Regions from separate parts of the Agarivorans sp. MS3-6 genome, predicted to be linked through region 2. Evidence: predicted binding sites of a transcription regulator. Region 2 holds the regulator's gene; each other region holds the start of a gene.

Evidence for each region. Region 2 encodes MetJ, which represses methionine synthesis genes. Its sites were predicted from a motif close to TAGACGTCTAGACGTCTA; they were not measured.
Region 1: the regulator MetJ is predicted to act here: its motif matches at 5,367-5,384, upstream of metE (5-methyltetrahydropteroyltriglutamate--homocysteine S-methyltransferase).
Region 3: the regulator MetJ is predicted to act here: its motif matches at 3,531-3,548, upstream of metK (methionine adenosyltransferase).

What each region holds. Positions count from the first base shown of each region.
Region 1 covers NZ_CM134202.1:3,232,951-3,243,503, forward strand. Annotated here, with positions in the region: gene ACVFI8_RS14830 (endonuclease/exonuclease/phosphatase family protein) at 1-550, opposite strand, end outside; gene ACVFI8_RS14835 (hypothetical protein) at 838-1,119, shown strand; gene ACVFI8_RS14840 (helix-turn-helix transcriptional regulator) at 1,124-2,065, opposite strand; gene ACVFI8_RS14845 (YMGG-like glycine zipper-containing protein) at 2,266-3,036, shown strand; gene ACVFI8_RS14850 (GGDEF domain-containing protein) at 3,095-4,102, opposite strand; gene ACVFI8_RS14855 (LysR substrate-binding domain-containing protein) at 4,198-5,127, opposite strand; gene metE (5-methyltetrahydropteroyltriglutamate--homocysteine S-methyltransferase) at 5,398-7,680, shown strand; gene ACVFI8_RS14865 (MATE family efflux transporter) at 7,798-9,270, shown strand; gene ACVFI8_RS14870 (DUF2375 family protein) at 9,267-9,503, opposite strand; gene ACVFI8_RS14875 (HAD family hydrolase) at 9,660-10,373, shown strand; gene ACVFI8_RS14880 (hypothetical protein) at 10,416-10,553, shown strand, end outside.
Region 2 covers NZ_CM134202.1:2,721,327-2,731,879, reverse strand. Annotated here, with positions in the region: gene ACVFI8_RS12550 (alpha-amylase family glycosyl hydrolase) at 65-2,116, shown strand; gene ACVFI8_RS12545 (bifunctional aspartate kinase/homoserine dehydrogenase II) at 2,279-4,690, opposite strand; gene metB (cystathionine gamma-synthase) at 4,721-5,878, opposite strand; gene metJ (met regulon transcriptional regulator MetJ) at 6,032-6,331, shown strand; gene ACVFI8_RS12530 (DEAD/DEAH box helicase) at 6,422-7,708, opposite strand; gene ACVFI8_RS12525 (DUF2999 family protein) at 7,963-8,214, opposite strand; gene ACVFI8_RS12520 (VanZ family protein) at 8,404-8,835, shown strand; gene ACVFI8_RS12515 (DUF2059 domain-containing protein) at 8,959-9,426, opposite strand; gene ACVFI8_RS12510 (LysR family transcriptional regulator) at 9,593-10,486, opposite strand.
Region 3 covers NZ_CM134202.1:1,482,270-1,492,822, forward strand. Annotated here, with positions in the region: gene tkt (transketolase) at 1-1,989, opposite strand, end outside; gene ACVFI8_RS06670 (chloride channel protein) at 2,197-3,468, shown strand; gene metK (methionine adenosyltransferase) at 3,589-4,740, shown strand; gene ACVFI8_RS06680 (hypothetical protein) at 5,126-6,988, opposite strand; gene ACVFI8_RS06685 (putative ATP-dependent zinc protease) at 7,470-9,359, shown strand; gene ACVFI8_RS06690 (substrate-binding periplasmic protein) at 9,528-10,229, shown strand; gene ACVFI8_RS06695 (cation:proton antiporter) at 10,272-10,553, opposite strand, start outside.

The sequences.
Region 1 (10,553 bases), 510 kb from region 2:
CAATTTGGGTATGATAGAACACCGCAAATTTACCCCAGCCGCCGAAGGTTTCTCTAGAAAGGCTGCCTTGATGTTCAAGAGGTGTTTTACTGACCGTGCATAAGTGGTCACAATGGCTATACCAGGAATCGTCAAAGACTTGCTCAACCCGTTCGGGTTTAGATTCCTGCATGAAAACAATATCGGGTTGTATCTCTTCGACCAATAAGCGAATCTTTTCAGAACTCGCACCATTGCCGTTATTTAACGACAGTATAGTGAGCTGGCCAACTTGTTGATTGGGCAGCTGTAATTGTAGATCTTGAAATTGAACAAAAATAACGCTGGTTAAGGCCCAAACCAGATATTGCCATTTAACCATCTGAGCTAACAACACTGTGGGAGCCAAAATGACCAATAAGGCCCACCAGCGAGGTGAGAACAGCATTAAGTAACTTAAGGATATGCCCCAAGTAGTATCGGGTAAATATTCTAAGGCTACAATTAGCGCGGCCAACAGTATGCTAGCTAATGAAACTAGCGTAGAGCTTGTTCTTAAAAGTGTATTCATTAAGTTACTGGAGCTTTCCCTGATCAATATAGGAGCAATGCATTTATGGCGAGCGCAACTGTCACAATATAGCAAACCGATGCCGTTTAGGTGTAATTAAAAACGCTTGTTGGTCGCCCCACTAATAACGTAAACAATTGCGAACAGTGTATATGCCGGTTTTTTGCGCTTATTGGGGGATTTGTTAAAAACTAAGTTGCTTTCATATCTTATCTAGGCAAGGATCTAGAGCGTAAATTGAACTCGACATAGAGTTCTTAAGCGATAGAAAAACCAAGGTGGCTATTTTGTTCCAACTGTTGTTGATATTGTTCGGCTCGGTGGCACTGTATTACTACAGACGGGATAGTAATGAGCGGGTTTGGTTACGTTTACCTACTTTCGAAGACTACCTGCGTAACAGTCTGCAACAAGCTGAAAATGGCGCCCAACATGCTTGTATCTATTGTCATAGCGATCAAACTTGGGAATACGGTTTAGCCAGTTTAATGGATTATCGTCGAGAGTGTGTTTGTTTAGGTTGCGGCCATCGGCTTTGGCGTAAAGAGCAACAAAGCTTGCCTCTCTAATCACTCAATCATCTCTTAGAATATTTAACAGTACCGGTGAGTTGAGTAAAGCCAAACGTTCGATTCGGCAGCTTATAAACTGATAACGCTTCCCCTGATGTTTTATCCCTAGCTCAATATTATCACTGGGCGGACCCAGCGCTTCTAAGGTATGAGGAATGCTCTCCAGCATCACATGTGCAATGTCTCGGCGAACGCGCATGCCAAATTGGGCTAATGAAGGGTCATTGGCGATAGCTTTAAATAGGTGCTGATAAATCTGGTTGATAGCTTGTATCCTGCCAGCATAAACAGAGTAAATATATAAACCGGCTGGCTCACTAGGTAACGCCAGCATCTCTGGTTTTACGTCTGTTTCATCTATTTCGCAGTGCAGTAATTGCTCAAAGTATTTTGGCTTAACCCTTAATGCATAGCTGTGCCCAGCCAGTTGCCCAAAGTAGAAGTAATAGCTAACTAATGAACTCTCGGTATTTTGCAGTTGTTGTAAGTACTGTGGGTCCCATTGCTCGCAACCAAAAGACAAATTGGCAATATAATGGCTAAGGTGTTGGCAGCTACGATCGGCCAGTTCATCAGGTGGGCATACTTGTTGGTAGCGTAGATCTTGTTGCGGCAGGTAGGGGTGTGCCCCTAGATAGTGTTTAAACTTAGCGCGAGCCACTAATAACTTATTCATCGCATCAATGGACGGTAAGTTCTTTGAGTGAAACTCAGCAGCAGTGATAATTTGGTAGGGCTCATCACCAAAATAACGAATGATTTCAAGCTGCCGATTTAAACTAGGTTCTACTTTACCACGCTCCCAGCGGCTAACCGCTAGTGGGTCTAAATCGCCAAACTCAGGGCTAAACGCAGTTAATACTTGGCACAACTGTTCCTGAGTTAAATCTGCTTTTTTACGCTGCTGCTGAATGTAATCGGATATATTTTTATAGTTGGTCATTAGATGTTAGCAAAGTATTGTTCCTATTGATTTTATCTTAGCAGAACTTTTGTTCTCTCCCCATCTTGCTACGCCCATATACCTGTTGTTGGTAGCCCTAGGCATTCGCGGCATAAAACTTTTTACGGCGTGCCCTGATGTTTATTTGAGCAATTGATTATCTTTATCTCATCAAGTATTTCAATTAGCGAGAGAGATTAATGCATAAACTAGGTAGCTCTATCAGTATCATTTTGTTAGCCGGCACAGTATTAGTTGGTTGCGCCTCAACCGATGATGAAGCGAATTCGAATCAAGGAATGAAAACGGGTGCAATAGGTGGAGCTCTAGTGGGCTTGGTGATGGGGGCTGTAACCGGTGAAGCTGATCTTGCTGTTAAAGGTGCCGCAGTGGGGGCTGCCGCAGGGGGGGTTAGTGGAGCGATGCGCGATTACGAAAACCAACAAGAAAATCGCCGTACAGACACGACCGCACAGGCAATCAGCCAGCCAAATACGGTTATTTTGAATGGTGATAGCAATAGCAAGCAAAGTGATCATCTTAACAAATTGTTAGGGCATTGGCAGGTAAGCATTTGGGCTATTAAGCCTGACGGTAGCACTATTGAAGCGGAAGGTTTAGCGAGTGGAAAAATGTTACAAAGTGATACCGCTACCATCGAATTAGACCAACTACACATGGCGGGACAGCCGCTTGAACTGCAAGCTAGCACCTCCATTAGTTATAGCGAGCAACAAGGCCATCAACTTAGAGTTAATGCTTCATCTTTAGATAATGAACAGCTGTATGCTGGTGAATATCAGGCGGGCATGAATCGATTTAGTTACTATCCTTTAAGTCAGGTTAAAAACAATAATATGCGTATGGAGTTACGTGTGGTTAGCCCACAGCTCTGGTTAGTGGAAACGTACGCCCAGCAAGGTAATGAAGAAAAGATGATTCAGTCTTACCGTTTCAGTAAAGCTGGGTAAGCGGCTGACTGAATAAGGTCCATTAGAGCAATGGGCCTTAGCTTGTTTACTGTCGGTTTCACGTCTCTATGCTGGTAAACTGCACCGGCCAAGTTTGCCGGCGGCCGGCTTGTTTGGCTTGGTATAAACCTAGATCGGCTCGCTGTATCCAATCATCTATGCTTTCATCATCTTTTATGCAAGATATACCAGCACTAAAGCTTATGCTGAGTTGCAGTGGTGCTTCACGCTGCGAGATCGCCTCAACCAGCTTTTCACTGGCTTGATAAGCCATATCAAAGTCTGCGTCGTGCAATAAAATCAGAAACTCTTCACCGCCATAACGAAAAACGCGGTCGTTACCCCGAGTGTTATTTTGCAAGAAATGGGAGAACCATACCAAGATTTGGTCGCCTGCATGATGCCCATGCTGATCATTGATGAGTTTAAAGTGGTCTAAGTCCAATAAAATGAGGGTGGCTTTAATACTACTACGTTTGTGTTGTTGTTTGGCTTTTTGCAGCTCGTCAAATAAGGCGCGGCGGTTGTAACAGCGGGTTAAGGAGTCTTTGAAGGCGAGTTCTTTAAGTTCGTTGTTTTGCTTCACTAATACTCTGGCTAAGCCCCAAGCAAAAATGTGTGAAGCCACTACGCCAAGGCTAAAACGGATCCCTTGATGGATCCCAAGATGTAAGGTGCCTAGGATAATGGCGACAAGGCTAACCAATAATACTAAGCGTTCAGCAACTTTTAGAGGCAGGTGAATAAAACAAGCCAAAATTAGCGCTGGTACAAAAAACTCCCCATGCATGCTGTCCTGAGTAAGGGCCAATAATACAGGAGGGATGGCTAACAACAAAAACCAAGCATCTGCCACTTTGTAGCCCTGAGAGTTTGGCTTGGTAAAAAGAAGAAATAAGGACACCAGAATAGCCAATGCACAAGGCAGAATACTCAATCCATACCAAAAAATGCCATCAACTAAGTGGTGAATTGAAAAATAGGCACTAGGAATGAAACCCGCTAAGTGCATCACTAAGCTCATTTTTCTTTCTGTAAATTCTGCTGGAGACCAGTCAGACACCATAGAGTTGAACCTTTGCCAAACAATCTAATTGATGAGGAGGACAGCTAGCCTTATGTTATTAAAAGTAAACTCATTTTGCCTGTCCCGTCAAATAATTAGTGATGATGGTTTTTTGCTCGCACCCGTCGTGTCCCTTCTAGATGTTCTAAGGCTTGGTGTAAAACCAATTGGATAAAGGCTTGCAGGGCCAAGCAAGTATGTCGGTTTTTAGTATATGCAGCATACATTGGCCTCCATAGTGGTCGTTCAAATGAGCGTAGTTGTACAAACTGTTGCCTTGCATAGTGCTCTACGGCCCAATAAGGCATAGCTGCTACCCCCATACCCGCTGCCACCATTTGCAATAACATGGCAGGGTTGTCGGCATGTTTCCATTGCTGAACTTGGATCTTGGCTGGCTGCAAAATATGCTGATATAAGTCGAGGCGTTGTAAGGCTATGGGGTAACTAATGATGGTTTCTGATTTTAGATCCAATGCCTGAATACTGGCTTGTTTACTGAAGTGATGTTTAGGTGGAAAAATGAGTACCATTTCATATTCAAACAAGGCTTTATAATGGATTTGCTCCTCTATCTTCACGCTAGATGTAAGCAGTAAATCAGTCTCTCCTTGCTGTAGTAAGGGCAGTCCGTTGTAGTCTTTATCTTGGCAAAAGTGACTACTTATTTCAGGCCATGCTTGCTGAAATTGTTGCAAGCTGGGTAATAACCATTGAAAACAAGCATGGCAATCTACGCTTATATTGAGTCGACTCTGTTGCTGATGAGGTTGCAATAATTGCTGTTCGGCTTTTTCTATTAGCGGTAAAACATGTTCCGCTAACTTGAGTAATTGACAACCTTGTTGGGTTAGCTGCAAGGGGTGCTGTTTTCTGACAACCAATGTCGCGCCAACCCGTTGTTCCAGGTCTTTTAGTTGATGAGACAAGGCTGAATCGGTAATGAATAATTTGGCTGCAGCGGATTTTAACGAAGGACCACCAGCCAGAGCTTGTATGCTACGTAGGTGTTTCAATTCGAGCATCGTTATTTACCCTTGGCATTTTGTTAAATGTGATATCAGAGCTTAGATAGCGAGCCATAGCTTGTATAGATGACGTGATGCTTGCTTATCTTAACTTGAATATATTTCACCTGAAATTAGTCACTGTGATGAACGCGCCCCTTTTTAGACCTATAAAGCAAGGGTTGTTGAAATATATTCATTTTGGTTTGCGTTTTTTTCAATTGTGTTACTACACCTTGCTAGCCACTATTGTTCTATATACATCTAGACGGCTAAAAGGATATTCAGATGAGTACAACACATATATTAGGCTACCCACGAATTGGCAAGCAGCGAGAGCTAAAATTTGCACTAGAAGCTTATTGGCGAGGCGAATCTTCGCAGCAGCAATTACTTGAAGTGGGGAGAACAATTCGTCAGAAAAATTGGCAAGTTCAGCAAGATAACGGTCAAACATGGGTAACCGTGGGCGATTTTGCATGGTACGACCAAGTACTTAATACGTCGTTATTGTTGGGCAATATACCGGAGCGTCATCAAGTCGATAATCTTAACTTAGACAGTATGTTTGCTATCGCTCGTGGTCAGCAAAGCTGTGCTTGTAATCATGCCGCTTCTGACATGAGCAAATGGTTTAACACTAATTACCATTACATTGTGCCTGAATTTTCCGAGAGCAGCTGCTTTAGCCTACAGTGGCAGCAGTTGTTCGATGAGATTGAAGAAGCGCTAGCACTGGGGCATGCGGTTAAGCCGGTGATTCTTGGTCCGGTATCTTACCTATATTTGGGCAAAAATGACGACGCTGCGACAGCCGGTTTTCAACGTTTATCACTGTTACCGCAGCTATTAAAGGTTTATCGTGAAATCTTTCAGAAAATGGCTGCTTTAGGTGTTGAATGGGTTCAGCTAGACGAACCCGTATTGGGTTTAGAGTTAGAGCCACAGTGGCAAGAAGCGCTTTTAGATGCTTATCGTACCCGCATTAGTCCAACTAAGTTACTGTTAACCAGCTATTTTGCCGACGTACTCGATAATGCCGATGTCATTAAACAATTAGCGGTAGACGGCTTGCATCTTGACCTGAGTGCGGCACCAGAGCAACTACAGCAAGTGCTTACTTGGTTACCTGAAAAATGGGTGTTGTCGGCAGGGATAATTAATGGGCGCAATGTATGGCGTGCGAATTTGCCAGACTTAATTGAGCGCTATCGTTCACTAAAAGTACGTTTAGGCGAGCGCTTATGGCTTGCTTCATCGTGTTCTTTACTGCATAGCCCGCTAGATTTAGACAATGAAGATGGTTTGGGTGATGCCAAGTATCGTCTTGCATTTGCGCAACAAAAGTTGACTGAACTACAGCTATTGGATGACGCTATTAGTGGTGATGCTGATGCTTTACGGTTATCTCGTCAATACAGCGCAGCCTTACAAACACTTAACAAAAAGACCAACTCAGCGCTTCAGCGACGCCTTGATCAGCTTAACCCCGAACAGCGCCAACGTAAATTGACCTTTATTAAACGTCAAGCAATTCAGCAGCAAAGTCTGCAGTTACCTCTGCTACCAACCACGACTATTGGTTCGTTTCCGCAAACTGATCAAATTCGCCGCCAGCGTCGCGAGTATAGAGTGGGTACTTTAAGTCAGGTTGATTACGATGCCGCGTTGGCCAAACATATTGCTGATGCGATTAAGCGCCAAGAAAAGCTTGGCCTTGATGTATTGGTGCATGGAGAAGCGGAACGAAACGACATGGTGGAGTACTTTGCAGAGTTGTTAGATGGCTTTATTGTTAGCCGTTTTGCTTGGGTGCAAAGTTATGGCTCTCGCTGTGTTAAGCCGGCGATTATAGTTGATGATATTGAGCGTTCTAAACCGCTCACTATTGAGTGGACTCACTATGCTCAATCTCTCACCACTAAGCCGGTGAAAGGTATGTTGACTGGGCCTGTGACTATTTTAACTTGGAGTTTTGCTCGAGAAGACCTCAGTCGTGCTGAGATTGCAGAACAAATAGCTTTAGCTTTAAATGATGAGGTCAATGAGTTACAACAAGCAGGCATCAAGGTGATTCAAATTGACGAGCCGGCCATTCGCGAGGGGATGCCGCTTAAACGTAGCCAGTGGGAAAGCTACCTAGATTGGGCTGTATCAGCATTTAAATTATCAGCCGCTAGCGCTAAACCTGAGACTCAAATTCACACACATATGTGTTATAGCGAGTTTAATGACATTATGCCTGCTGTAGCTGCACTGGATGCTGACGTGCTAACTATTGAAACCTCACGCTCTGCCATGAGCTTGTTACAAGCCTTTGAGCACTTTGCTTATCCTAACCAAATTGGGCCCGGAGTATATGATATTCACTCGCCTAATATTCCAAGTGTGGCTGAGATCAAAAACTTGATTGATAAAGCTGCACAGTGGATCCCTTTGCAACGCTTGTGGGTAAACCCTGATTGCGGCTTAAAAACACGAAATTGGCAAGAAACTGAAGCGGCGTTAGAAAACATGGTACTGGCTACTAAAGAACTGCGGGTTAATTGGCCTAAGGGCCTAGCATTATGATCACTTAGTGTCACTTGCTGAAGCTTATAGCCCCTATAACTTAGGGGTTATTTGGCCAATGACTCCGGAGAGTTTTGCGCCTACACTAAACACTATCTTGTCGTGTCGTGAGTTTCTATGCCAAAGGCAAAGTTCATTTCTGGTGATATCTTCCGCCACATTGTGGTGATGTCTTCCACCAATGCTATTGGTTTAACCGCTTTATTCTTAGTTGATCTAGCCGATCTGTTTTTTATTAGTTTGTTGGGTGAAGCAGAATTAGCCGCCGCGGTCGGTTACGCTGGCACGATTGCTTTCTTTACTACCTCTATTTCGATTGGCCTATCTATCGCTATGACTGCCTTGGTCTCCAAGGCGATAGGTCAACAAGATAAGGCTCGAGCCAAACAATTAGTCACTAACATTTTATTTACCGGCTTTTTGATCAGTGCGTCTTTTGCTGGTTTGGTGTGGTATTTCTCACCCGAATTGTTAAGCCTGATTGGCGCAAAAGCTAGAACCCATGAACTGGCGGTAGGCTATTTGCGTATATTATTACCGTCATTACCTGTGCTGGGGTTAGCTATGAGTGCGGGAGCAGCCTTGCGCTCGGTTGGGGATGCTAAGCGGGCTATGTGGTCTACTCTTGCAGGTGGCGGTGTTAACGCTATTCTCGACCCGATATTTATCTTTGCTTTGGGTCTGGGCCTACCAGGCGCGGCTATCGCGTCGGTAATTGCACGGTTTGTGGTGGCAGGCGTGGCATTGTCAGGGGTGGTCTATAAGCATCAATTATTTGCTAGGTTTAGTGTTACTAAACTATTGGAAGACTTACGCGCTATTTTAAAAGTGGCTGCCCCGGCCATGATGACCAATGTAGCTACACCTTTGGGTAATGCCTACGTTACCGCAGCAATTGCGGTTTTTGGCGATGCCTATGTGGCTGGTTGGGCGGTGGTGGGACGAATAATGCCAGTGGCTTTTGGCATGATTTTTTCTTTATCGGGGGCGATAGGGCCGATTGTGGGGCAAAATTTTGGTGCGCATAATTACTCAAGAGTACGAGAAGCACTCACCAAAGCCTTGTGGTTTAACGGAGGGTTTGTGATCGCCGTGTCTTTCATTTTATTGCTTAGTCAAAATCTCATTATTAAGGTCTTTGGTGTTGGCGGTGAAGCGGCCACTGTGATTGGTTTTTTCTGTACTTGGATAAGCTTTAGTTTTGTATTTAACGGCGCCATGTTTGTGGCAAACGCTGCTTTTAATAACCTAGGTTACCCTAGTACTTCTACCATGATTAATTTCGGCAAGGCCACCTTAGGCACCATCCCCTTTGTTTATTTAGGTGGGCAGTGGTTTGGTCCCTTGGGAGTTCTTGGCGGGCAAGCGGTAGGCACTATTGTATTTGGTTTATTAGCCTTGCGAATGGCCTATTACATATTGGACCGTGTAACCAACAAACATCAAATTCACATAGCTGATCAGGAGCAAACGTTAGAGCCGAATGTTCCACTTACACCATTTAGCTCTAGTCGTGCTTATATGTGTGCAGAGGCTGAGGTAGATGGTATGAGCGCAAAGCAGACCGACGTTATAGATAGCAAAACTTAAGCGGCTGACAGTGGCTGAACATTGAAGCGGTCACCCAGCATATTAAGTAGCTCAACCTGACCGCTAATTACCGCCACTATTATCTTACCTTGCCGATGTTCAGCACTAATTACCACTCTGCCTTGCTGGTTTTTAACTTGGTTTTTAAGTAGTAAAGCGCGCAAGTGGTAGGGGTTATCATCAGGATAATAGAGAATGGTAACGTCAGTTAAATTGACTGTTTGAGTATTCATGTCTATCCCTCGGTTTTGCTTGTCTCCCTATCCAAACGTTAGCACTACAGGAATAGATCACTGCATTTATTCGCTATGAGAGACTCGTATGCTGTAAACAATCGTTGACTTATCTTTTGGGCTCGCTAATCTGGCTGAAAATTAGCGAGGCGATTTATGACACATCCAACTCCGGCGAGCATGCTGTTTTTCGATTTAGACGATACTTTGGTTGACGATACGGTGGCTACTGAAGCGGCGGTTATTGCTTTGTTTAAGCATTACCAACCCGAGCAACTGTCAGATGCCTTAAGTCACTGGAAGCGCGCACTTAAATTATATTATCCAGCATTTTTGCAGGGTAAATTAACTGCTGCAGAAATGCGTCAAGCTAGAATTCGCGAAGCTCTCCAGCTTCCAACAATCAGCAGCGAACGGGCAGAACAAGCTTTTGAGTACTTCATGCAACAATACATCGCCGCTACCCAGCTTTATCCTGATACTTTAGCCTGTTTAGAAGAACTACTACAGCATGGCTGGCGCTTAGCCTTGGTGTCTAATGGGCCTGAAGATATGCAACAGCGCAAGGTTAAGGCTGCTGGCTTACAGCCTTATTTCGAGTTTGTATTGACTGCAGAAGTCGCTGGAGCTGCAAAACCTGATGCGGCTATTTTCGAGCAGGCTTTAGCGCGCGCCAAGCTAAATGCAAACGCTGGTTGTTATGTTGGCGATAACTTAACTAATGATGCCAAGGGGGCAGTAGCCGCAGGGCTAAGCAGTGTTTGGTTGCAACGTCAATCGACAATCAGCCATGAGTTTCAGCCTTTGGCTGGCGTAACCTGGAAAATTTCAAGTTTGGCTCAGTTAACCCAGTGCATAAGCTTAAGGTAATTGTTTTGTTTTTTGGTCTGAATGGTTTGGTGAAGGGGTAACATGGCGATTAGCGGTTTATGGAATTGGTTGGCTGACAGTTTACGTTTTTATCGACAGCATTTTATCCCTTTGGCGTTGATGGTGTTGCCTTTTGCCATCCCTTTCGCCGGTATACAAAGTGGTTATGTGCAAAACTTG
Region 2 (10,553 bases):
TATCTAGATGGCCTACGCTGTGATTTACTCAAGCTATATAAGATGTACCTAGCAAGGAAGAGTTATGAATTGGTCTAAAAGTGCTATCTCAATGGCAGTTGTATTTGGGTTAAGTGCCTGTGGTGGTGATGGTGGTGGCACAACACCTCCATCAGATTACGAATACCAAGCTTATGCGTGTGATGCAGCTATTTATGAAAAAGCGAAAGAACTGCGTATTTACCAAGTAATGACCGAAGCGTTCATCGATGGTGACTCTAACCATGACTATAACGATGGTTACGGCACTAGCCACCACAAGGGTGATCTTCAAGGTATCATTGACTCATTAGATTACATTCAAAGCCTAGGTATGAATGCGATTTGGATGACCCCAATTTTTGACTCAGAGGGTAGCTCTAAGCTTGATGCAACAGGCTACTTTACTCGTAACTACTTTGAAATCGACCCTAATTTTGGTACCAAAGCGCAAGCTAAAGAATTAGTTGATAAAGCACATGCAAAAGGTATGTACGTTATTTTTGATGGCGTATTTGGTCACCATAAAGGCAGTGTTACTCCGTCTCCTAACGGCCTAACACCTTCTGGTAGTGACAACCCAGTAAGTTACCCGGGTACCGATAACGACACCTTAGAGTTCTACAAAGAAGTGGCTAGCTATTGGGTCACTGAACTAGGTATTGATGGCTGGCGTTTAGACCAAGCTTACCAAGTTCCGGTTGGCGCATGGGGAGAAATACGTAAATCGGTAGAAGATGCCTCAAAAGCAACCACTTACACCATGAATGGCGAAAGCGTTAATCCTCTCGCTTACATGGTTGCTGAGATTTGGGATGGTGGCGGTAGTCAGATTCGTGATGAAGGTTATGGCCCAGAAGCAGCACCAGGCGTATGTTCGGCCTTTGATTTTCCAATGCGTTATAGCATTACTCAAACCTATGCCGTAGAAGAAAATGGCAGTGGAGGTCGCGACGCAACCAATTTAAATGCTGCGTTCAACGCTCAAATAGCCAACCCAGACCACGCCGTACCCAATGGTTTTATTGGTAACCATGACTTAGTTCGTTTTGGTGATTTATTACAGCGTGGCGACATTGCTCAACCAAACCAACAAGAATACTGGGCTCGCCATAAAGCAGCTTATGCTTTCTTAAGTGCTTATTCTGGTCCCATTACCATGTATTACGGTGAAGAAATTGGCGACGAAGTCCCCGGATTTGCAGACCAAGTAGATAACACAACTTGTGCTGACCAAGGTCTCTGTGACGATCACGTTGCCCGTAACAGTGGTAAAGTGGAAGGTTTAGCCAGCGAGCAAGGCGGTGCAGTATTTAACGCAGACGCCAGTCAAGCCGATTTACGGGACTACATCAGCTCTCTGATGACTCTGCGTGCTGCTAACCCTGCACTGTATAAAGGTGAGCGCATCGCTATTAGTCATGATGACGCCGCCAGTGTGTTCTTCGACCACAAGCAATATGAAGACAACACCATACTATTTCTAAACAACACCAGTACTAACAGCTTTACTATTGATGTCACCGGTGAAGATATTGGTAGTGATGGTCAACTGCGTAATATGCTGACCAACGAAACCATCGATATCGCATCGGGTGGTTACAGCATCGACATCGAGGGTTTTGAATCACTATTCCTTGAAGTACTGTCGGCAACTGCTGAAGGCCCGCAACAAGGCAATGGTGGAAGCTTGATCGGCACTGGTCCTTTAGCTGACTGCAGCGCACCTGACGTTGCTGGCAATGGCCCTCTTGATAAAGAGATGTGGATCCGCGGTAACTATAATGGTGGTGATGGCTTTGGTGCGACACCAGATAGTCACAAATTTAGCTACAAAGGTGACAACATTTACCAAGTCGTCGTCACTGAACCTGCGACCACATCATTTGGTTTCAAGTTCGCTGCCGCTGATTGGAGCTCAGAATTTGCAACGGCTACAGGCGTAGCAGTTATTGCAACAGAGCAAGCAATGTCAATTGCCGCCGGTGAGGGCACTGAATCAAGTCTTGTGATTCCTGAAGCCGGTGATTATGTTTACAGCTTTGAAATCAATGATGCCTTAACTGGCGGAACGATGATGATAAGCAAGTGTGAGTAGTAACATTAAGAAGGCGGTGTCATTACCGCCCTCTTGAGATAGGTTGTCTAGAGCCTTTAATACTAGAACGAAGGTTATCCTTCAAACGTTTGTTAAACACCCTTTTGTACCCTTATTTTGCCTCCTTTATGGAGGCTTTTTTTGTTTTAAATATTCCGCTGTTTAACTTAGTGCGCTACACAAGCTCACTAAATCTGCTTGCAGTGCTCCGGCGGTCACTTCTCTGCCAGCGCCAGGGCCTTGAATGACCAAGGGGTTTTTCTTGTACCACTGGCTCTCTATGGCAAAAATATTGTCACAAGGCTTTAAGTTGGCAAACGGATGTCGCTCATCAATGCTTGCTAAGCCTACCTCAGCCTTCCCTTGGGGGTTTATCTTAGCCAGAAAACGAATCACCTTGCCTTGTCGTTTAGCATCATTGTAGGCTTGCAGCATAGGCTCATCTAACTCCACCATCGCATCAAGAAAATCTTCAAGCGCTAAGCCCGCTAAACGTTCAGGCACCAAAGACTGTAGTTGAATATCATCAAGCTCTAATGAAAAACCTGCTTCACGAGCCAAAATTAGCAGCTTACGTTGCACGTCGTTCCCGGATAAATCTTCTCGCGGGTCGGGTTCTGTTAGGCCTTGGTTAAGCGCATCCGCCAACAACTCAGAAAAGGCCACTGAGCCATCATACTGTTGGAACAACCAGCTCAAGGTGCCAGAAAATATCCCCGATATAGCCAGAATCTGATCACCCGCTTGGCGCAAGTGCTGAATACTAGATTGCACCGGTAAACCAGCGCCAACCGTGGCATTGCTCAACCAATGTGAACCGTGATCAGCAAAGCTGGTTTTAAGGGCTGTGTAATTTGCTTGTTCACTGGCGCCCGCATGTTTATTGGCGGTAATCACATGAAAACCTCGGCGCGCAAACTCGCTATAATATGCGCTTACCGATTCACTGGCAGTAATATCTAAAACGACCAGTTCATCATAAGGGTGGCGGCTAAGCTTATCGAACAGATCAGGCCAAATCAGTGTAAGGTTTGGTTCGCCCGTCAAGGCTTGCTTGGCATCTAAGCCTGTAAAATCTAATTGACCACGTTGGCTAGAAAACACGCCGGCTAGACTCAAACTTAATGGGTAGCGCTGCTCTAATTCTGCTTTTTGCTCAGCAAACAAACTTAGCCATTGGCTACCTATGTTGCCTTTACCAAATACCACTAAACCTAGCTTACGTTTTTGTTTAAACAAGTTGGTGTGCAACTCTTTAAGCAAGGGCTCTAAAGTGATTTTTCGAACTACCGCACACAAGCTCAACTTATCGGCACTCGAATGAATAAACTCGAGAGGCTGCTCAGCTAACTGCTGAAAAAATTGGTAACACTGCTGCGGGTTATCACAGACACCTGCGCCAACCAATGCCACCAAACAATAGCCTTCGCTGCGCTCTACTCGCTGCACCTGAAACTGGGCAGCCAAGTGATCAATGCGTGTTAAGGCTTCATCCACTAACTCGCGGGTATAGGCCATGCGTAAAGAGCCCGTTTCACTATGCTTGTGGCGAGTAGCTGGAGCCAAATGATTCTTTGCTAGCTCTGCTAATAAACCAGTAGCATGGCGACTAAAATCTTGCTTAAAAGTCAGCTCAAGTAACACGATATCGTCTACTGAGGTGACAATTTTAGCCGCGTTACTTTTTATACCTTTGCGATAGATAAGGGTTTGCCCATCTTTCGGAGCATAGCTACAGCGCAGATTCACTTTTTGTCTAGAACGAGCCAAGGGCTCTAACGTTCGCGCATGTAACACCGAGCTACCAATGCGAGACAGTTCAGAGGCTTCATTCAAAGCCAACTGTTCTAACAGCTGCGCATCCTTTACTAGGCGCGGGTCAGCGCTGTAAATACCGGCCACATCACTCCAAATAGTGGTAGAGATGGCATCAGCCAAAGCGGCGAGTTCAGTAGCCGAATAATCACTGCCATTGCGCCCTAAGGTTACAGTACGCCCTTGGCTATCGCTACAAATGAAGCCGGTAACGACTATTCTACAAGCCGATTTAGCCGCTAAGCACTGTGCTAATAATGGCGCACTTTGTTCAACATCAACTTGAGGCTGAGCTGATAATTCCGCTTTAAAAAATTCTCGAGAATCTAACCATTCGGCTTGGCAGTCTAATTCGCTGAGCAATGCAGCTAACAAACGGGCTGACCAGCGTTCGCCAAAAGACAACAGCTGGTTAATATTAAAGGTACTGAGCTCGCCCTCTAATACACTGGCAATTTGATGATGCTCAAGATCTAAAGCGCTGACAATTTGCTTGGCCTTTTGCTCCGTTAATAACTCATTAACTAACTTAGATTGAAACTCAATAAGCCCTTTTAGTGCCTCGCCAGTAGCATCATCTGCTTGCTTGGCTAGCTCAATGATCTTCAGTAAACGATTAGTCGTTTTACCGGCTGCTGACACAACAATAAGATCATGGGGCTGAGAATGTTCAGCAACAATATTGGCAACGCGCTTAAAACAACCCGCATCGGCCAAACTGCTACCGCCAAATTTATGAACATGCCTATTTACTGACACTGAATACCTCTCTACAACTTTTAGCCAAACTTAAAGTTTGGCAAAGGCCTGCTGTAAGTCATTAACTAAATCTTGGGCGTCTTCTAAACCCACCGACACGCGTAATAGCTGATTAGAAATCCCTGCCTCTGCCAAGGCGTCACTCGACATGGCAGCATGTGTCATGGTCGCAGGGTGGGCGATTAAACTCTCTACTCCACCTAACGACTCGGCCAAGGAAAACAGCTGCAACGCTTTCAAAAATTTCACCATTTGGCTCTCATCTAAAGCCAATTCAAAACTCAACATAGCACCAAAACCACGCTGCTGGCTTTGCGCTAGCGCATGGCCCGGGTGCTCAGGTAAACCAGGATAATAAATGTTGCCCACAGCGCTTTGCTGCTGCAAACACGCCACAATGGCTTGTGCATTTTCCTGATGGACATTCATTCTGGCCTTGAGAGTCCGTAAGCCGCGCAAAGTGAGATAGGAATCAAAGGCAGAGCCAGTTAAGCCCAAACAATTCGCCCACCAAGCTAGCTGCTCGGCTAACTCATCAGTGGCCGCTACGACCATTCCGGCCACCACGTCAGAGTGGCCATTTATGTATTTAGTGGCCGAATGCACCACAATATCTGCGCCTAACAAAATAGGGGTTTGCAGGGCTGGCGATAAGAAGGTGTTATCTACCACCACCAAGGCCCCCACAGCATGAGCTTGCTCGGCAATAGTCTTAATATCAACAATTCGCAATAAAGGATTACTTGGCGTTTCTAGCCAAACAATTTTAGGTTTTTTGGTTAATAGCTCAGCCAGTGCTGACCAATCATTTTGATCTACAAAAGCCACTTCAAAAGCACTTTTCTTAGCCAGACTATCAAATAAGCGGTAACTGCCGCCGTAGCAATCATGAGGAGCAATCAGTAAATCACCCGGCTCTAATAAGGCTGTAACCAAGTTAATCGCCGACATACCGGTATTGGTAATGACCGCGCCCGCGCCATGCTCTAAATTGGCAATGGCTTCGGCCAAAATGTGGCGTGTAGGGTTGCCTGAGCGGCTGTAATCAAATTGGCGTTTCTGGTTAAAATCAGCAAAGCTGTAGTTGCTCGACAAATAAATGGGCGGAACTACTGCGCCGTGCTGGCTATCACTTTCAATACCGCTGCGCACTGCTATGGTGGCTGCTTGAAGATCTTTTAAAGACATTTGCTGATTTACTCCCTCAATTTATCCTGCCACTTTACCACCAGCAAAAAAGACGTCAACACTTCTAGACGTCTAAATGTCTTTGCTGTTGGATTGCTAAGTGGCTTTTCCCCCGTTACAATAGGGTCTCTTTGGTTTAGTGTGTATTGTAGTATGTCGACAGAATGGAACGGTGAGTGGATCAGCCCTTACGCTGAACACGGTAAAAAAAGCGAACAAGTTAAGAAAATCACAGTATCTATACCTCTTAAGGTATTAAAGATATTGACTGATGAACGTACCCGCAGACAAATTAATAACTTGCGTCACGCCACCAATAGCGAATTGCTTTGCGAAGCTTTTTTACATGCCTATACTGGTCAGCCTCTGCCCGATGATGCCGACTTACAAAAAGATAAGCCAGATCCGGCCTTAGAAAAGGCCGCCCTAGCAGAACTCAATAAAGAAGATTAGAAAAAGCCGCTGTTAGAGCGGCTTTGCTTTAACTGCATGCCAATGAATTTAGTCTTAAGACTACGGCTGCTTTCTTTAATCTGCTTGTTGTCATTTATTGCGCGGTCGTTTTTTGCCACTGCGATTAGCCACCTTGGGCTGACGACTTCCTCGCCCTTTAGCTCGGCCTTGCGGTTCTGGGTCTGGCTCAAAATTGCCATATTCGTCATCATCATCCGATATATTCACGGCTTGCTTCGGTTTGGGCTTGGGCGCAAAGCCAGGGACAATGTCATGTTTGAACTTCAGGCCCGTTAAGCGCTCTATTGCTCTCAACTGTTTAGTTTCATCCTCACTAAACAGTGAAACCGCTAAACCAAAGCTGCCAGCTCGACCAGTACGACCAATTCGGTGCACATAGTCTTCTGCTACATAGGGCAGATCGACGTTAATCACACAAGACAGTTGACTAACATCTATACCTCGAGAAGCAATATCAGTAGCAACTAACACTGCAACACTGCCGTCTCTAAACCCTTCTAAAGCTAATGTACGAGCGTGTTGGGTTCGGTTAGCATGGATAGAAGCGGCACTAATGCCAGCCGTTTCAAGCTGAGAGGCTAAACTGTCAGCACCCAGTTTAGTACGACTAAACACCAACACTTGAGGCCAATTATTACGCTTAATAAGATGAATCAGCAGCTCACTTTTACGCGCTTTATCTACCGGATGGAGACGCTGCTTAACCGAATCAACCGTGCTGTTTGCGGCGGCAACTTCAATCAACAGCGGATTATTGAGCATACCGCTCGCCAGCGATTTGATCTGTTTTGAAAAGGTCGCTGAAAACATCAAGGTTTGACGTTTGCTAGGCAGTACACTTTGGAGGTAGCTCATCTCGTCGATAAACCCTAAGTCCAGCATACGGTCGGCTTCATCTAACACCAAGATCTCAAGCTGATCGAAGCGAATCGCTTGCTGCTTGTATAGATCAATCAAACGGCCAGGGGTGGCAACCAAGATATCTACACCCGCTTGCAACTGTGTTATTTGCGGTTCTATCCTCACCCCCCCCATCACCGCCGCTGATTGAATATTCATATGACGGCTGTAGTTTTGTACATTCATGAGCACTTGAGTGGCAAGTTCTCGAGTGGGAGTAATAACAAGTGCACGAACCGAGCTAGCCTTCGGGCTAGCAGCGCCAGATAACAACTGTACCATCGGTAGGATAAAACCCGCTGTTTTACCGGTACCCGTTTGTGCCACCGCCATAACATCACGTTGACTCAGTACCGCCGGAATCGCTTCGAGTTGGATCGGTGTTGGTTTTGTATAACCTTGTTCAGCAACACTTTTCAACAGCGCACTACACAAGCCTAGTAACTCAAATGACATAGAAAAACCTCGGTTACAGCAGCACCGCTTCGTCAGTCTAAGCAAGGCTGTTTAACGGTGGTCGAACGCTTTTAGGGCTCAAGTGCTTTAGCTAATCGTGCGGCCAGCCACAGCAACATTGACACCAACAGAACTAGCCAAGGGTTGTCGATTCGGCTTAAGCGAGCAATCTACAACGCTAAAGATAAAACGGGCTGATAAGACTGTAATATATAACCGCTAAACGCCCCTTGCAGATTATCTAGCAATGAAACTTACTTCTGAAGCTGCTCTTTGGCGGCTTCAACTTTCGAGAAATCTAAACCTAACTCGTTTACCGCTTCTTTAATCAAAGCGGGGTTTTGCATCACCTGGCCGAGCATAAGTTGAAGTTTTTCTTGAGGTAAGCCCAACTGAGAGATCGTTGCCATTGCTGCAAGAGGATTGTCTGTCAGCGCTTGAAACACCTCGCCGATCTGTTGGTCACTAATATTGTTCTCTTTCAACATTGCAATAATTGGGTTCATCACATTACCTTTAAACACTAAACAAAATAAGGGAGCAGTCTACCATTTGACTGAATATGATGACACTGACAACCACCACCTTGTTAACCCGGTTAACGCAGTCTCTATGATTCAGCATCATTCGCTTATCTCAAGTTGAACGGCCTGTTATATTGCTTTGCAAGTCTTCTTGTTCTTTAGCGATTGATTATGAATAAACTGGCCACTGTATTCGCAGCAGTCTTTCTTGGCTTTATTTTGTGGGTTATTTATTTAGCGAATACTGGCGGCTCTAGCGTGTTTTTTAACTTTGTAGCCTCGTTTCCTTATGGCGACAAATTAGGCCACTTTTGCCTTTTTGGCACACTCACGTTTATCTTGGTGATCGCCCTGAAGTTTCGCGTTTTAGCCATTGCGAGTGTTCGGCTTTATTGGGGAGCTATTTTGGTGACTATATTTGCCCTTGGTGAAGAGCTCAGCCAAGCATTTATACCGCATCGCACGTTTGACCTTATCGACGCCTCGGCAGACATGCTCGGCATAGCCATCGCTTCTATGTCTTGTTTTCTAATCAATCGTTACTATGCGAATCAGCAAAGTAAGTCACCGTTGTCACCGGGAGAAACTAAGCCTATCGCTTAGTCTGATTGAGCCCAGTGCTTTGCACTGTAAGGCGGTCGGACATATACCAACATCAACTAGCGGCTTATTAAAGTAAGATATAAAAGCCGCCTAAGTCTAGGTGGGGAGCCAGAGGCATATCGCCTATTTAATACCGTGCTTTTCCAAGAAAGGTTTTACTCGTTCCATCAACATCGCTTGTTTAGATTGCGCCTCTTGCATGCCTACTTGGGCACCTACCTGCATTAAGTGGGCTGAATTTTCTAAGAATTTTTTACCGACTGGCGTTTGGTAAAACTTTGTAATCTCGATGATTTCATCATCAGTAAAGGTTTGTGTGTACAGCTCTTTCATATCATTAATGATTTTCGGACGGTCGATATCTTCATTAAACCAAGCACGAAAAATACCCTTAAGCTCTTCCTTACCCTCATTATCCAATCTAAATTGAGCGGTCATCTGATCAATGGTTGGCATCATGGCCTCGAATCCACCTTCAAACTGCTGGTCCATCTTCATAACCTTAAACATCTCATCGATTGGCGTTTCTTGAGCCATCGTAGGCGTCACAAAGGTTAAAACCATCAATGGTAATAGTAAATATTTGTTCACTTTCTATCCTTGTATATGGGTGCTGAGAAAAGTACTGATAAATCGTTGACTAACATTAACAAGCAAGTGGCAATAGTCCATATTTTAAAGTGATTTTAATCGCAATTTACCGGAGCGTGATACCCAGGCTCACCTAAAACCCGGTGATGAGTGCATGAATAACTTGTCAGGTGCATTGCTGAATTTGTTTGATTAACCATTGAACACTCTCTTGGCTATCGTATAACTGATGAGTAAACATGCTTAACGATAGCTCGGGTATGCCCTCTGGTAGCTCAACAATGCGTACCGGTAGCATTTGTTCGAGTTCTTTGGCAATCCGTTGCGGCACACACATTAAGTTACGGGTATTGGCGGTGACCATTGCGCCCACCGCATAGCTTTGCACCGTCATTGAAATCTGCCGAGCTTGGTGCTGCGCCAGTAGCCATCGGTCGATGGGATCGGCACCCGAGTTAATTAAGGGTAGGTGTACCTGTGGCGTCTCTACAAAGTCTCTAAAGGTAAAATTTTCAGGAAAGTTGCTCTGTTGTTTGGACACAATGCCAACATAAGGATCGCTTAGCCAATGATAACGGTGATAATAACGCGGCATATTTTGCAATGTATCCACCCCTAACATCAGGTCTATTCGGCCTTGTTCTACCCGCTCCATTTGGATGTTTTCGGAAAGAATGTCTACCGCAATTCGTGCATTGGGTGCACTGTTCTCCATTTTTTTGCCCAATTTAGGCAGTGCATAAAACTCAAAGTAGTCGATAGCACCAATGTAAAACGTTTTGGCGTCGAGTAAGGGGTTAAATGGCTTCATTTTGGCTAAGGCCATGTCTATCGAACTTAGGCCCTTTTCAATATCAGGTAATAAGGCTTGAGCCAGCGGTGTTGGCTCCATGCCGGTGCGGGTTTTGATAAATAACGGGTTATCAAAACGATGACGCAGTTTAGACAAAATATGGCTAGCCGCTGACTGGCTCATAAACAGCTTTTGGGCGGCTTTAGATAAATGCCTTTCCCTTTCTAATACCACCAGCAGGCGTAGTTGATTTATATCTATGTCCATAGTTATCGATATCTCTCATACACAAATAAAAAAATAGCGTTTTTATAATAACCCTTTTTAAGATAAA
Region 3 (10,553 bases), 1.2 Mb from region 2:
CAGTTCGTTAGCCATGTTCACCAAGTTTTCTTTAGTGAAACCAAATAGCTTAAATAGCTCACCAGCAGGTGCTGATTCGCCAAAGGTGGTCATCCCAAGTACTTTGCCATCAAAACCAACATACTTGTACCAGAAGTCAGCAATACCGGCTTCTACTGCAATACGCTTGCGTACTGAAATCGGTAATACCGATTCACGGTACTCTGCTGATTGCGCATCAAATACGTCGGTAGCAGGCATTGATACTACACGTACCGCTTTACCTGCCGCAGTGAGCTCTTCATAGGCAGCTACCGCTAGCTCTACCTCTGACCCCGTCGCTATTAAAATAAGCTCTGGCGTGCCTTCGTTATCTTTTAATACGTAACCACCGCGGGCTACATCAGCAAGCTGCTGCGCATCACGAGGCTGAGGAGCCAAACCTTGACGAGAGAAGATAAGCGACGTTGGGCTGTCGGTACTTTCTACCGCATGACGCCACGCTACTGCCGACTCTACTGAATCACAGGGGCGCCAAGTGCTCATGTTAGGCGTTAAACGTAAACTCGCTGTTTGCTCTACCGCTTGGTGAGTCGGGCCATCTTCACCCAGACCAATTGAATCATGAGTGTAAACAAAAATCGCCGGTTGCTTCATTAACGCAGCCATGCGTAACGCATTACGTGCGTACTCCATGAACATTAGGAATGTTGCGCCGTAAGGTTTTAGGCCACCGTGTAAAGTAATGCCATTCATGATGGCCGACATACCGAACTCACGTACACCGTAGTGCATGTAGTTGCCAGACGCATCGGCTGCTGTTACAGCTTCAGAACCAGACCACATTGTAAGGTTAGATGGAGCCAAGTCAGCACTACCACCTAGCAACTCTGGTAATTTAGGGCCAAATGCTTCTAAGGTTTTTTGCGATGATTGACGTGTGGCAATTTTAGCTTGGTTGGCTTGTAAGTCAGCGATGTAGTTATCAGCGAACTCTTTCCAATCACTTGGCATCTGACCAGTAACACGACGTTTAAATTCAGCCGCTAGTTCTGGGTGAGCAGCTTCGTAACCAGCGAATAGTTGGTTCCATGCTGATTGTGCTTTTTCGCCGGCTGTTTTTGCTTCCCAGGCTTGGTATACATCCTGTGGAATTTCAAAAGCAGCATAAGGCCAGTTTAAGAACTCGCGAGCAGCTGCAATTTCTTCGGCACCTAAAGGAGCACCATGACAATCATGGCTACCAGATTTATTTGGCGAACCAAAACCAATCACTGTTTTACAGCAGATCATCGTTGGCTTGCTCGTTTCAGCTTGCGCTTCTTTAATCGCGGCACTAATTGCGTCACTATCATGGCCATCTACGCCAGCAATCACGTGCCACCCGTAAGACTCAAAGCGCTTAGGAGTGTCGTCGGTAAACCAACCTTCAACGTCACCGTCGATTGAAATGCCATTGTCATCCCAAAATGCGATCAACTTGCCTAAACCTTGCGTACCCGCTAATGAACAGGCTTCGTGAGAAATACCTTCCATCAAACAGCCATCACCTAAGAAAGTGTAGGTGTAGTGATCAACAACAGGGAAACCTTCACGGTTAAACTGCGCAGCCAAGATTTTCTCAGCTAAAGCCATACCCACTGCATTAGTGACACCTTGACCTAATGGGCCTGTAGTGGTTTCTACACCAGGGGCATAACCATATTCTGGGTGACCAGGCGTTTTAGAATGCAGCTGGCGGAAATTTTTCAATTCTTCAATTGGTAACTGATACCCTGAAAGATGCAACAAGGAGTACAACAACATTGAACCGTGACCATTCGACAAAATAAAGCGGTCGCGGTCAGCCCAAGTTGGATCAGTAGGGTTGTGTTTCAAAAAGTCACGCCATAGTACTTCAGCGATATCCGCCATACCCATTGGGGCACCGGGGTGACCAGAGTTAGCTTGCTGAACTGCATCCATGCTTAAAGCACGGATCGCGTTGGCGTATTGACGACGAGAAGACATGAATTGCTCCTGAAATTTTAGGCTTTAGGGTATCGAGAGGCGCGTATTGTCACAAAGTCAACGAGCTTACTCAATATTTATCTAAAAAGAATCTGTCTATTTATTATAAAAATTGTTGTTAGTGCCAATTTTAGCGCATATTTTTTATTGCTTTGTTCATGATAAAGTACTGATACAGGATAGGTATTAATAAAGGAAAGCAAATAAATGACCTTAGATTTTTCTTTCCGTAGTCGTAGTTTATTTGTCTACCTATTGATTGGACTCTTCTCTAGCGCGCTGACCTTATTATTTAGTGACCTTGCTCACCTCGATATCAATCACCTACTCAACATACAAATCAGTCCCTTTATGTTCCCCATTGTGGCGGCTGTGAGCATTTTAGTGTTTGAAGCGATACTCAGCCCCTACAAACAAGTCGGCTTAATTTTTGTGGTAAAAGCTTATCATTTTGATGAAGGAAGGCTCTTTTGGGGGAATTTGCTTTATCAATTTGCCGTCGGTTTAATACTCACTTGGGGAGGGTATGCCGTTGGTGTTGTTGGACCCGCTTGTTATCTGACCGCTGTTGTAGCGAGTAATCTTTCACATGCAGCCCGTCTAACCCCTGGACAAGTAAGATTAAGCGTAGCGTGTGGCACCGCAGCAGCTGTCGCCGCGTTATTTAGTGCACCATTAGCAGGCACCGTTATCGCTTATGAGTTAATCATGCGGCGCTTTAACTGGCGGTCAATTATGACGATTGCCCTGGTCGCATATACCGCCAGCGCAATATCCCAGTTACACGGCGGAAGCGTATTGAGTATAGCGCTTCCACCACAGCAATTAGCATTTGAATCATTGCCGCTATTTGCCTTGCTAGGGCTGTTATGTGGTTTATTTGCCACCTTACTAGTACACGCGATTCGTTCAATGCCTAAACTCAAACGTAGCTATGCCATAACGATAGCCGCCACGGTTACAGCGTTTGCCGGCATGCTAAACCCGCAATGGTTAGGTTTAGACCCAATTACTCCTAATGGCCTACTCTATTGGGAGTTAGATCTTGAGCAGCAATCTTTGTGGTTGCTCGCTCGAATCGTTCTAACCACCGTCGCACTCGCTTTTGCCTTACCCGGTGGAAGCCTTGGTCCCATGCTGGTTATAGGGGGTATAGTAGGCAGTATCGTTGGGGAAGTGATCCCTAACTCCCCTAATTTGATGTTAGTCATTGTCGGTATGGGGGCGATGTTTGGGGCTGTTTTTCGAACCCCTTGGGCAGCTTTTTTACTAATAAGCGAACAAACTATGCAGCTGGAAATAGTGCTGCCAGCCATGGTGGCATGCCTTTGCGCTAGCGCCATTGCGAAGTACATTTTTCGCTCTCCAAGCCTGATCGAACAACAGCTCCTTAATGCTCAAATACGTTTGATTAATAGCCCTGTTATCGCCAAAGAAGAAAATAAAACCCTTGAGCCAGCGAGTCATCAACACAACTAATTACTGAAGGTGAATTATTTTCATTAATAAGACCTAGTAAAAGTAGTTTGCCTAAATTAGAATAGACGTCCAGATGGTAAAACATCCATACGTATAAAATTCATTTTACGAGATTTAAGCATGGCTACTCATTTATTTACTTCAGAATCAGTTTCTGAAGGGCATCCAGACAAAATTGCTGATCAAATTTCTGATGCAGTACTTGATGCAATTTTAAAGCAAGACTCTAAGGCACGTGTAGCCTGTGAAACCTACGTAAAAACCGGCATGGTTATGGTTGGCGGTGAAATCACCACTTCTGCTTGGGTTGATATTGAAGAAATCACTCGCTCAACAGTTCGTGAAATTGGTTACACCCATTCTGATATGGGTTTTGATGCCGACTCTTGTGCAGTGCTTAATGTTGTGGGTAAGCAAAGCCCCGACATTAACCAAGGCGTAGACCGCTCTCGCCCAGAGGAACAAGGTGCAGGCGACCAAGGTTTAATGTTCGGTTACGCAACCAACGAAACCGATGTATTAATGCCAGCGCCTATTACTTACTCTCACTTATTGGTTAAACGCCAAGCCGAAGTACGTAAAAATGGTACTTTAGATTGGTTACGCCCGGATGCTAAGTCACAAGTTACCTTCGCTTACGAAAACGGCATTATTACCGGTGTAGACGCAGTGGTATTATCGACTCAACACTGTGACAGTATTTCAACCGCTGATTTACGTGAAGCAGTCATGGAAGAAATCATCAAGCCGGTGCTGCCTGAGCAATGGCTAAATAAAAGTACTCAGTTCCACATTAATCCTACCGGTCGTTTTGTTATTGGTGGGCCAATGGGTGACTGTGGTTTAACCGGTCGTAAAATTATCGTAGACACCTACGGCGGCATGGCTCGTCATGGCGGCGGAGCCTTCTCTGGTAAAGATCCATCAAAAGTCGATCGCAGTGCTGCATACGCGGGACGCTACGTTGCCAAAAACATAGTAGCAGCCGGTTTAGCTGAACGTTGTGAGATTCAAGTGTCTTACGCTATTGGCGTAGCCGAGCCAACATCTATCAGTATCGAAACCTTTGGCACGGGTAAACTCAGCGAAGAAAAACTGATTGCATTGGTACGCAAACACTTCGATTTACGCCCGTACGGTATTCTGAAGATGTTAGATTTAGAGCGCCCAATCTACCAAGCAACTGCTGCCTATGGTCACTTCGGTCGCGAAGAGTTTCCTTGGGAGCAAACAGATAAAGCCGAGCTATTAAAAAGTGAAGCTGGCCTTTAAACCATTTTTGCATGAGTAGCTAAAAGCCTATAATCAATGATTATGGGCTTTTTTATTGTTTCACCCATTCTCAAAACCCTCCTCTACGCTTAAGAGCTAAGGCACTTCCTCTCATTACTCCCCTGAGTATTCCATGCTTGCTGCAAGTTGAGAGTCCGAATAACATATTTGCAGATACTCGCTCCACCAATAAGCGAAACACTCTGATTGCTTAAGCTAGGTAACACTATTAATAAAACAGGTATTTTATTAGAGAGATAATCCGCCACAAAGCGAATCTGGAAACTAATAAGAACAAAGAAAGGTCGATGATGGCTGGTACTGCAGTCCCAAAAAACGCTCTCAACAAAGAGAGCGTCACTGCAGTTTTACTGGGCAATCAGCACTACGCTAAATCTTTATCTTTTAGTGACTCGACATTGCTCAATTGATTACTCAGCTTGGTATTTGCGAAGCTTAAACTACTAATATCCTGGTTGGCTTCATTGACTTGTCTTTGTAACTGACGATTAAAGGTTTCACTTGCCTTAAGCTTATCTGAGAGCTCATCAAGGCTAGCTTTCAATGAACCATTATCGATCTTGCTATCAAGAAACTCTTCGTCAAGCTTACTTAGCGCCAATTTAGTCAAAATATGCCCATCTTGCTCTTTACGTAAGCTTATTTCTAAAGATTTTAGTTGCTGTTGTATTTGATTAATTTGGTGTTCTTTATCTAATAATCTTCCGTCAACATCAGACAAGCTATGATTCAATTGTAATTGCGAGTTTGCTGCGGCTAACTGGCTACGAGCCTGAGTCAATTCAGCGGTTGCCTCTAAGTAATTAGACTCGATTTTTTCAATCCTACTTTCTAATTGAATTTCTCGTTGTTGGTATTGCTCTAATTCTGGTAGCACTTGTTCTAATTGGGCTTCAACACCGTTATTTAAGGTTTCTAAGGCCTGATTATTCCCGGTTAAATCGGCAATGTTGTCGGTTAGTTCTTGCTGCTGTTGATATAAGGCTTCAATGCTCTGTGCATCACTAAGGCATCGTTGCTCTAAAGTACTTACTTGCTCCCTTAGTGCTGCCTCTCGGTCCAATATTGCGTCTTTATCCGCTTGGTCAATGACTGAATTTTCCAACTCAGTATTTAACTGGGTAAGCTGTTGCTCAAATTGTTCAAGCTGCTCTTTTTGTTGGGTATTCTCTTGCTTCAACTGCTGGTATTGTAGGCTTAACTCTTCTGTTTGCTGACTTGCCTCTAGGGTTTGCTGCTCAGAACTCACACTCAACTGTTGATTTAACTTGCTTAACTGCTCTGATTTTTCATGCAATTGCTGGTTATTGGCATTAGCTTGCTTCACTTGCTGGTCTAACTCTTGATTTTTCTGCTTAAGCTCTGCTAGCTCGAGAGTTAAACCAGAGTCTCCCTCTTGTAATTGCTTATTTTCTTGCTCTAAAAACTGATTAGCTTTAACCAGTTCGGTCACTCGGCCACTAATATCACAGTGTTCTTCGGTCAACTGCTTAGTATGGGCTAATTCTTGATCTAAGGCTTCACTCATTTCACCAAGCTGCTTGCGTAAAGCAAGTTCTGTTTCAGATTGCCTTGTCGTTGCAAGCGCATCACTCTCTTTATATTGAGCTAGCTCCTGCTCTGCAACTTGTAATTGTTGTATTAGCTCTGCATTAGCGGCTTCAATTTGTTGCTGCTGAAGGTGTTGCTGTTGTGAATTTACATTTGCTTGCTCAAGGTCTATACGAACAGTTTCAAGCTGATTCAGCAACTCTACTGAGTGTTGATTAGATTCATCTAAGCGCTTGAGTTGTTCACTATTGTTAGCTGTTGAGGTATCCAATTGCTGTTGAAGTTCGACTAACTCCGTTTGCAGCGCATGGTGACGCGCCTCTGACTCGGCAAGAGCATGTTGATGATCGTGGATCAGCGACAAACGCCCCTCTTCCCATAGTTCTTGTTTCTCTTTGGTTAAACGTTCCACTCTAGCTTCAGTGGATTGATTTAATTGCACGAACCATTGGTTGAGAGACTCAGCAAAACCATTTGGTAATTCAGCAATAGCATGTTGCTGCCCATACATTTTTGCCAAGCGCTGTTGAGTACTGCAAATAACTTGATTGAGCTGCTCTGCTGGCACAATCTCGCCAGTTTGTTCTTTTATGTACTCAGCAAAAGCCTGGTCTTCTAAGCTGGCTCCTTGCTGAATAAACTGACAGGCCAATGTATCTAATTGTTCAACATCCATCGTATTTGTCCCAAAGACCGATCATTCCATGGTCTATTTACTACTCGCCCAATACAAGCACAGCAGAAGTATAGCTCTCCCATACATCTCGCTTGAGCACTAACATATCTAGCTAAAAAACTATCCATTAGTCCGACTATACCAATGCTTAATTTGCTGGATCAATCGGCAATATTTAAAACAGTTAAGAGAATCATCATATTGTGACTAAACAGGTGTAACGACATTACCTAAGTCTCAGTTTAACTGAGAGTATATCTATCTTTTTGAAAACTAAGTTCAACATTACTGGCCTGTAAGCAAGGGCGATAAGCCATCTATGACAGAGACAAAATCAGCAGATTGTTAAAAGTATTAAGGTTACACTTCTTATCAAGCGCTATTCTTTCGCTAATAGTTAACTTTATTAATCGCTTGGCTCGATATAGCCAACATTTTAGTGCTATAACAAATGTGTACGTGTCTAAATTGAAGGTTAAAGATGAATTTTATTTCTCGCTCTGTGTGTATACTATTTTCACTGTTGGCAATCCAAACTCCTGTTTTGGCAACATCTCTTCAGCAAAGCCCCTTCTATGTAAACGGTGCCTATTACCACTTAGACAGTAAATTAGTCATGGGCCGAATTGAAAATATTTATTATTCAGGCGTAGAACAACTACAAGGTGTTGGCGTGCCCGCTAAAATCGATACCGGAGCAGACACCACATCAATTCATGCCATTAACATTAGCATTCACAGCGAACATCCAACGTTTTCCCAGTTGCAAGGTGAAGAGTTACTAGAAGCGATAGCCAACACTTTTGGCGACCCAGCAAGCGAATGGTGGTTAAGCAGTTTCGACACTCCCGAGCGGAACATCAAAGCCACCGTAAAGTTTGACTTAGTTCACCCCCGTACTGGAGAGCTTATCCCGCTTGAACGACCTTTAGCGCGATTAAGTGGTATTCAAGGTCGAGGGGATCACGGCATCCTTTACCGCCCAGTGGTAGAACTAGCATTGTCTGCTGGTGACATAACGGTAAACACAGCTGTTAACCTGACCGACCGTAGCGCCTTTTCTTATCCTATTTTGATCGGTAAAACCTTTCTACGCGAGCAAGCGTGGGTAGATTCCAGTTACGATTACTTACAGCAAGAACCCTTAGCCAGAATAATTGGCACTAAAGAAACAGCCTATTTAGATGAATTGCCATTGGCGGTGAGCGTGTCCTTAAAAAATCGCCGAACTAGCCTACATGCGAGCAATATTAAAATAGATGATAAAAAGCAACATGTGAGCTTTGAAGCTGAAGGTAAGAATCAAAAAACCAAAATGTATAGCTTACCGCTACTACGCATGCTTAAAATTGGCGAACACCATCACCCATTAGTGAATATATCTATTAGTTTTGGCCAAGAACTGAAACACCTAGAGGTGGTATTACGAGATCGTTCTCAGCGTAGTACTCAATTACGCTTAGGCAAAGAAGCCTTAAACCAATATTTCCTTATTGATTTAAGCGCCGAGTACTTAACAGACCAGCCTTTAAAATCAGCCATGGATGTGGTGAAACAAGCGCCGTTAATGATAACCCCTGAAGAAACACTATTAATCAATGATGTGGAACTACCGGCTGAACCTTCTTTTTCCGTTAACACTTCTTTACTGCGGGTAAAAACGTTAAAAACACTTGAAAGAAGCAGTAGTAAACAGACTTTGGCCGCATTTTCGGCGACAGATAGCCAAGGTAAAGTTTACTTATTTGAGCAAGCCATTGAACGAAACATAGTGGTGGGCGAGGTAACCCGCCCAGTGATCAGCCCGATGATTAAATATGCGGGAGAATACCACCAAACTGAAATAGCCTTAGAGCAGGCTTCTAGTGATGATCCTGAAATGCTAGCTATTGGCGAAAAATTTGTTACCGGTTCAATACTCATCAATACCCGCACTAGCCACATTTTAAGCAAACGGAATATCATAAAAGCTGGCTATGTAGAACAAGCTAAGGTTGAAGATTTAGCCATTTCAGTAAAACTAGATACTGGTGCGGATGTCAGCTCGATGCATGCCGAAAACCTTCAATATTTCGAGCAAGACGGTAACACCATGGTGACATTCACCTACAGTAACGCAGAAGGATTAAAGCAGCAATTCACGCGTGAAGTGGTCGATGAGATGGTGATTAAAGCACGAGTTGGCGAAAAGGCTAATTCGCGCCCCGTCGTCTTAATGACCGTTAAGCTAGGTGAGGTAACAGAAACAGTAAAGGTTAATTTGCAAAACCGCGAAAACTTCAGCTACAGCATGATATTAGGTAAAAATTACTTACGCCATGGTTTCGTTGTTAGTAGTGATAAACGCTTTATATTGACCCCAAAACCTTAATCTTACTAACTCACATTTAAACCCTTGTTTTATATGGCGAGCAGGCAATAGCGAAATATTGATTTTAACTCGCTGTTTTTATAAGCCTAGGCTATTTTTACTAAGTGTTAAATAACGCAGCAGAGACTCGAGCTAATGCTAACAAAATCGACGTTGGGTTTGCTTTTAATGGGGTTAATTAGCTTTTTTAGCAACGCCAACACGTATACTGTTTACAGTATCAATGCTCCGCCTTTAACCATGCTAAACATTGAAAAAGCAGGAATCGTGGGTGATGTTGTCATTGAAGCATTTCAGCGCCTCGGGCACCAAGTGAAGCTTGAAGAACTCCCTTGGAAGCGCGCCCAGCGAATCGTCAGCCAAGGCGATAATACCTTCATTATGCCCTTGGCCTTATTGCCAAGTCGCGAGGCCAGTTTTACCTGGATTGCCTATATCATGGACTTAGAACGTAGTTTTGCAACTACCCATTTAGCCATTAACAGCTACCCACAAGCCCATGCTCAGTTAACCAAAATAGGAGTGGGTCAAGGCTCTGCACAAGCGAATATTCTACGTAGCAAAGGCTTTTCCAAAAGTCAGATTGTAGAAATAAAAATAGGGCCAGCTGCCGCACAAATGCTCCAACTAGGAAGAATTGATGCTTGGTTCAATGGTACTCCCGAATCTATTTGGTATTGGAATCAGCAATTCCCCAAAAAATCTTTGATTATCGGTAATGCAGTTGAGTCTAATTCGTTGTTTTTAGCGGCATCTAAAAAAGCAGACGCCGAATTAGTGCAAGCTCTCGCTCTTACCATTCAACACTTACACGACGAAGGTTTTGTCGAGAAAACTAAACAGCGCTATTTAGGTGGCATCAACCAATGACCTACACGACCTCAAACACTTAAACCATTGATTGGCCGATGCTTACTCATATTGTTTAGCTTTATTGATTAAGGGCACGATGGTGGAGCCTTGCACCAAGATTGAAAACACGACCACCGCATAGGTCATAACTACAATGATTTCGCGTACATCGATATTTTTACCAGGAAGAACCATCACTCCAGCGGGCACCGACAAAGCCATAGCTAACGCCAAGCCACCACGTAATCCTCCCCAAGTAAGAATAGGCACAGACATTGGATTGTAGGATTTTACCAGAACAAATCCCAGATAAGGCAAGCCCACACTTAGCAAACGGCTCAG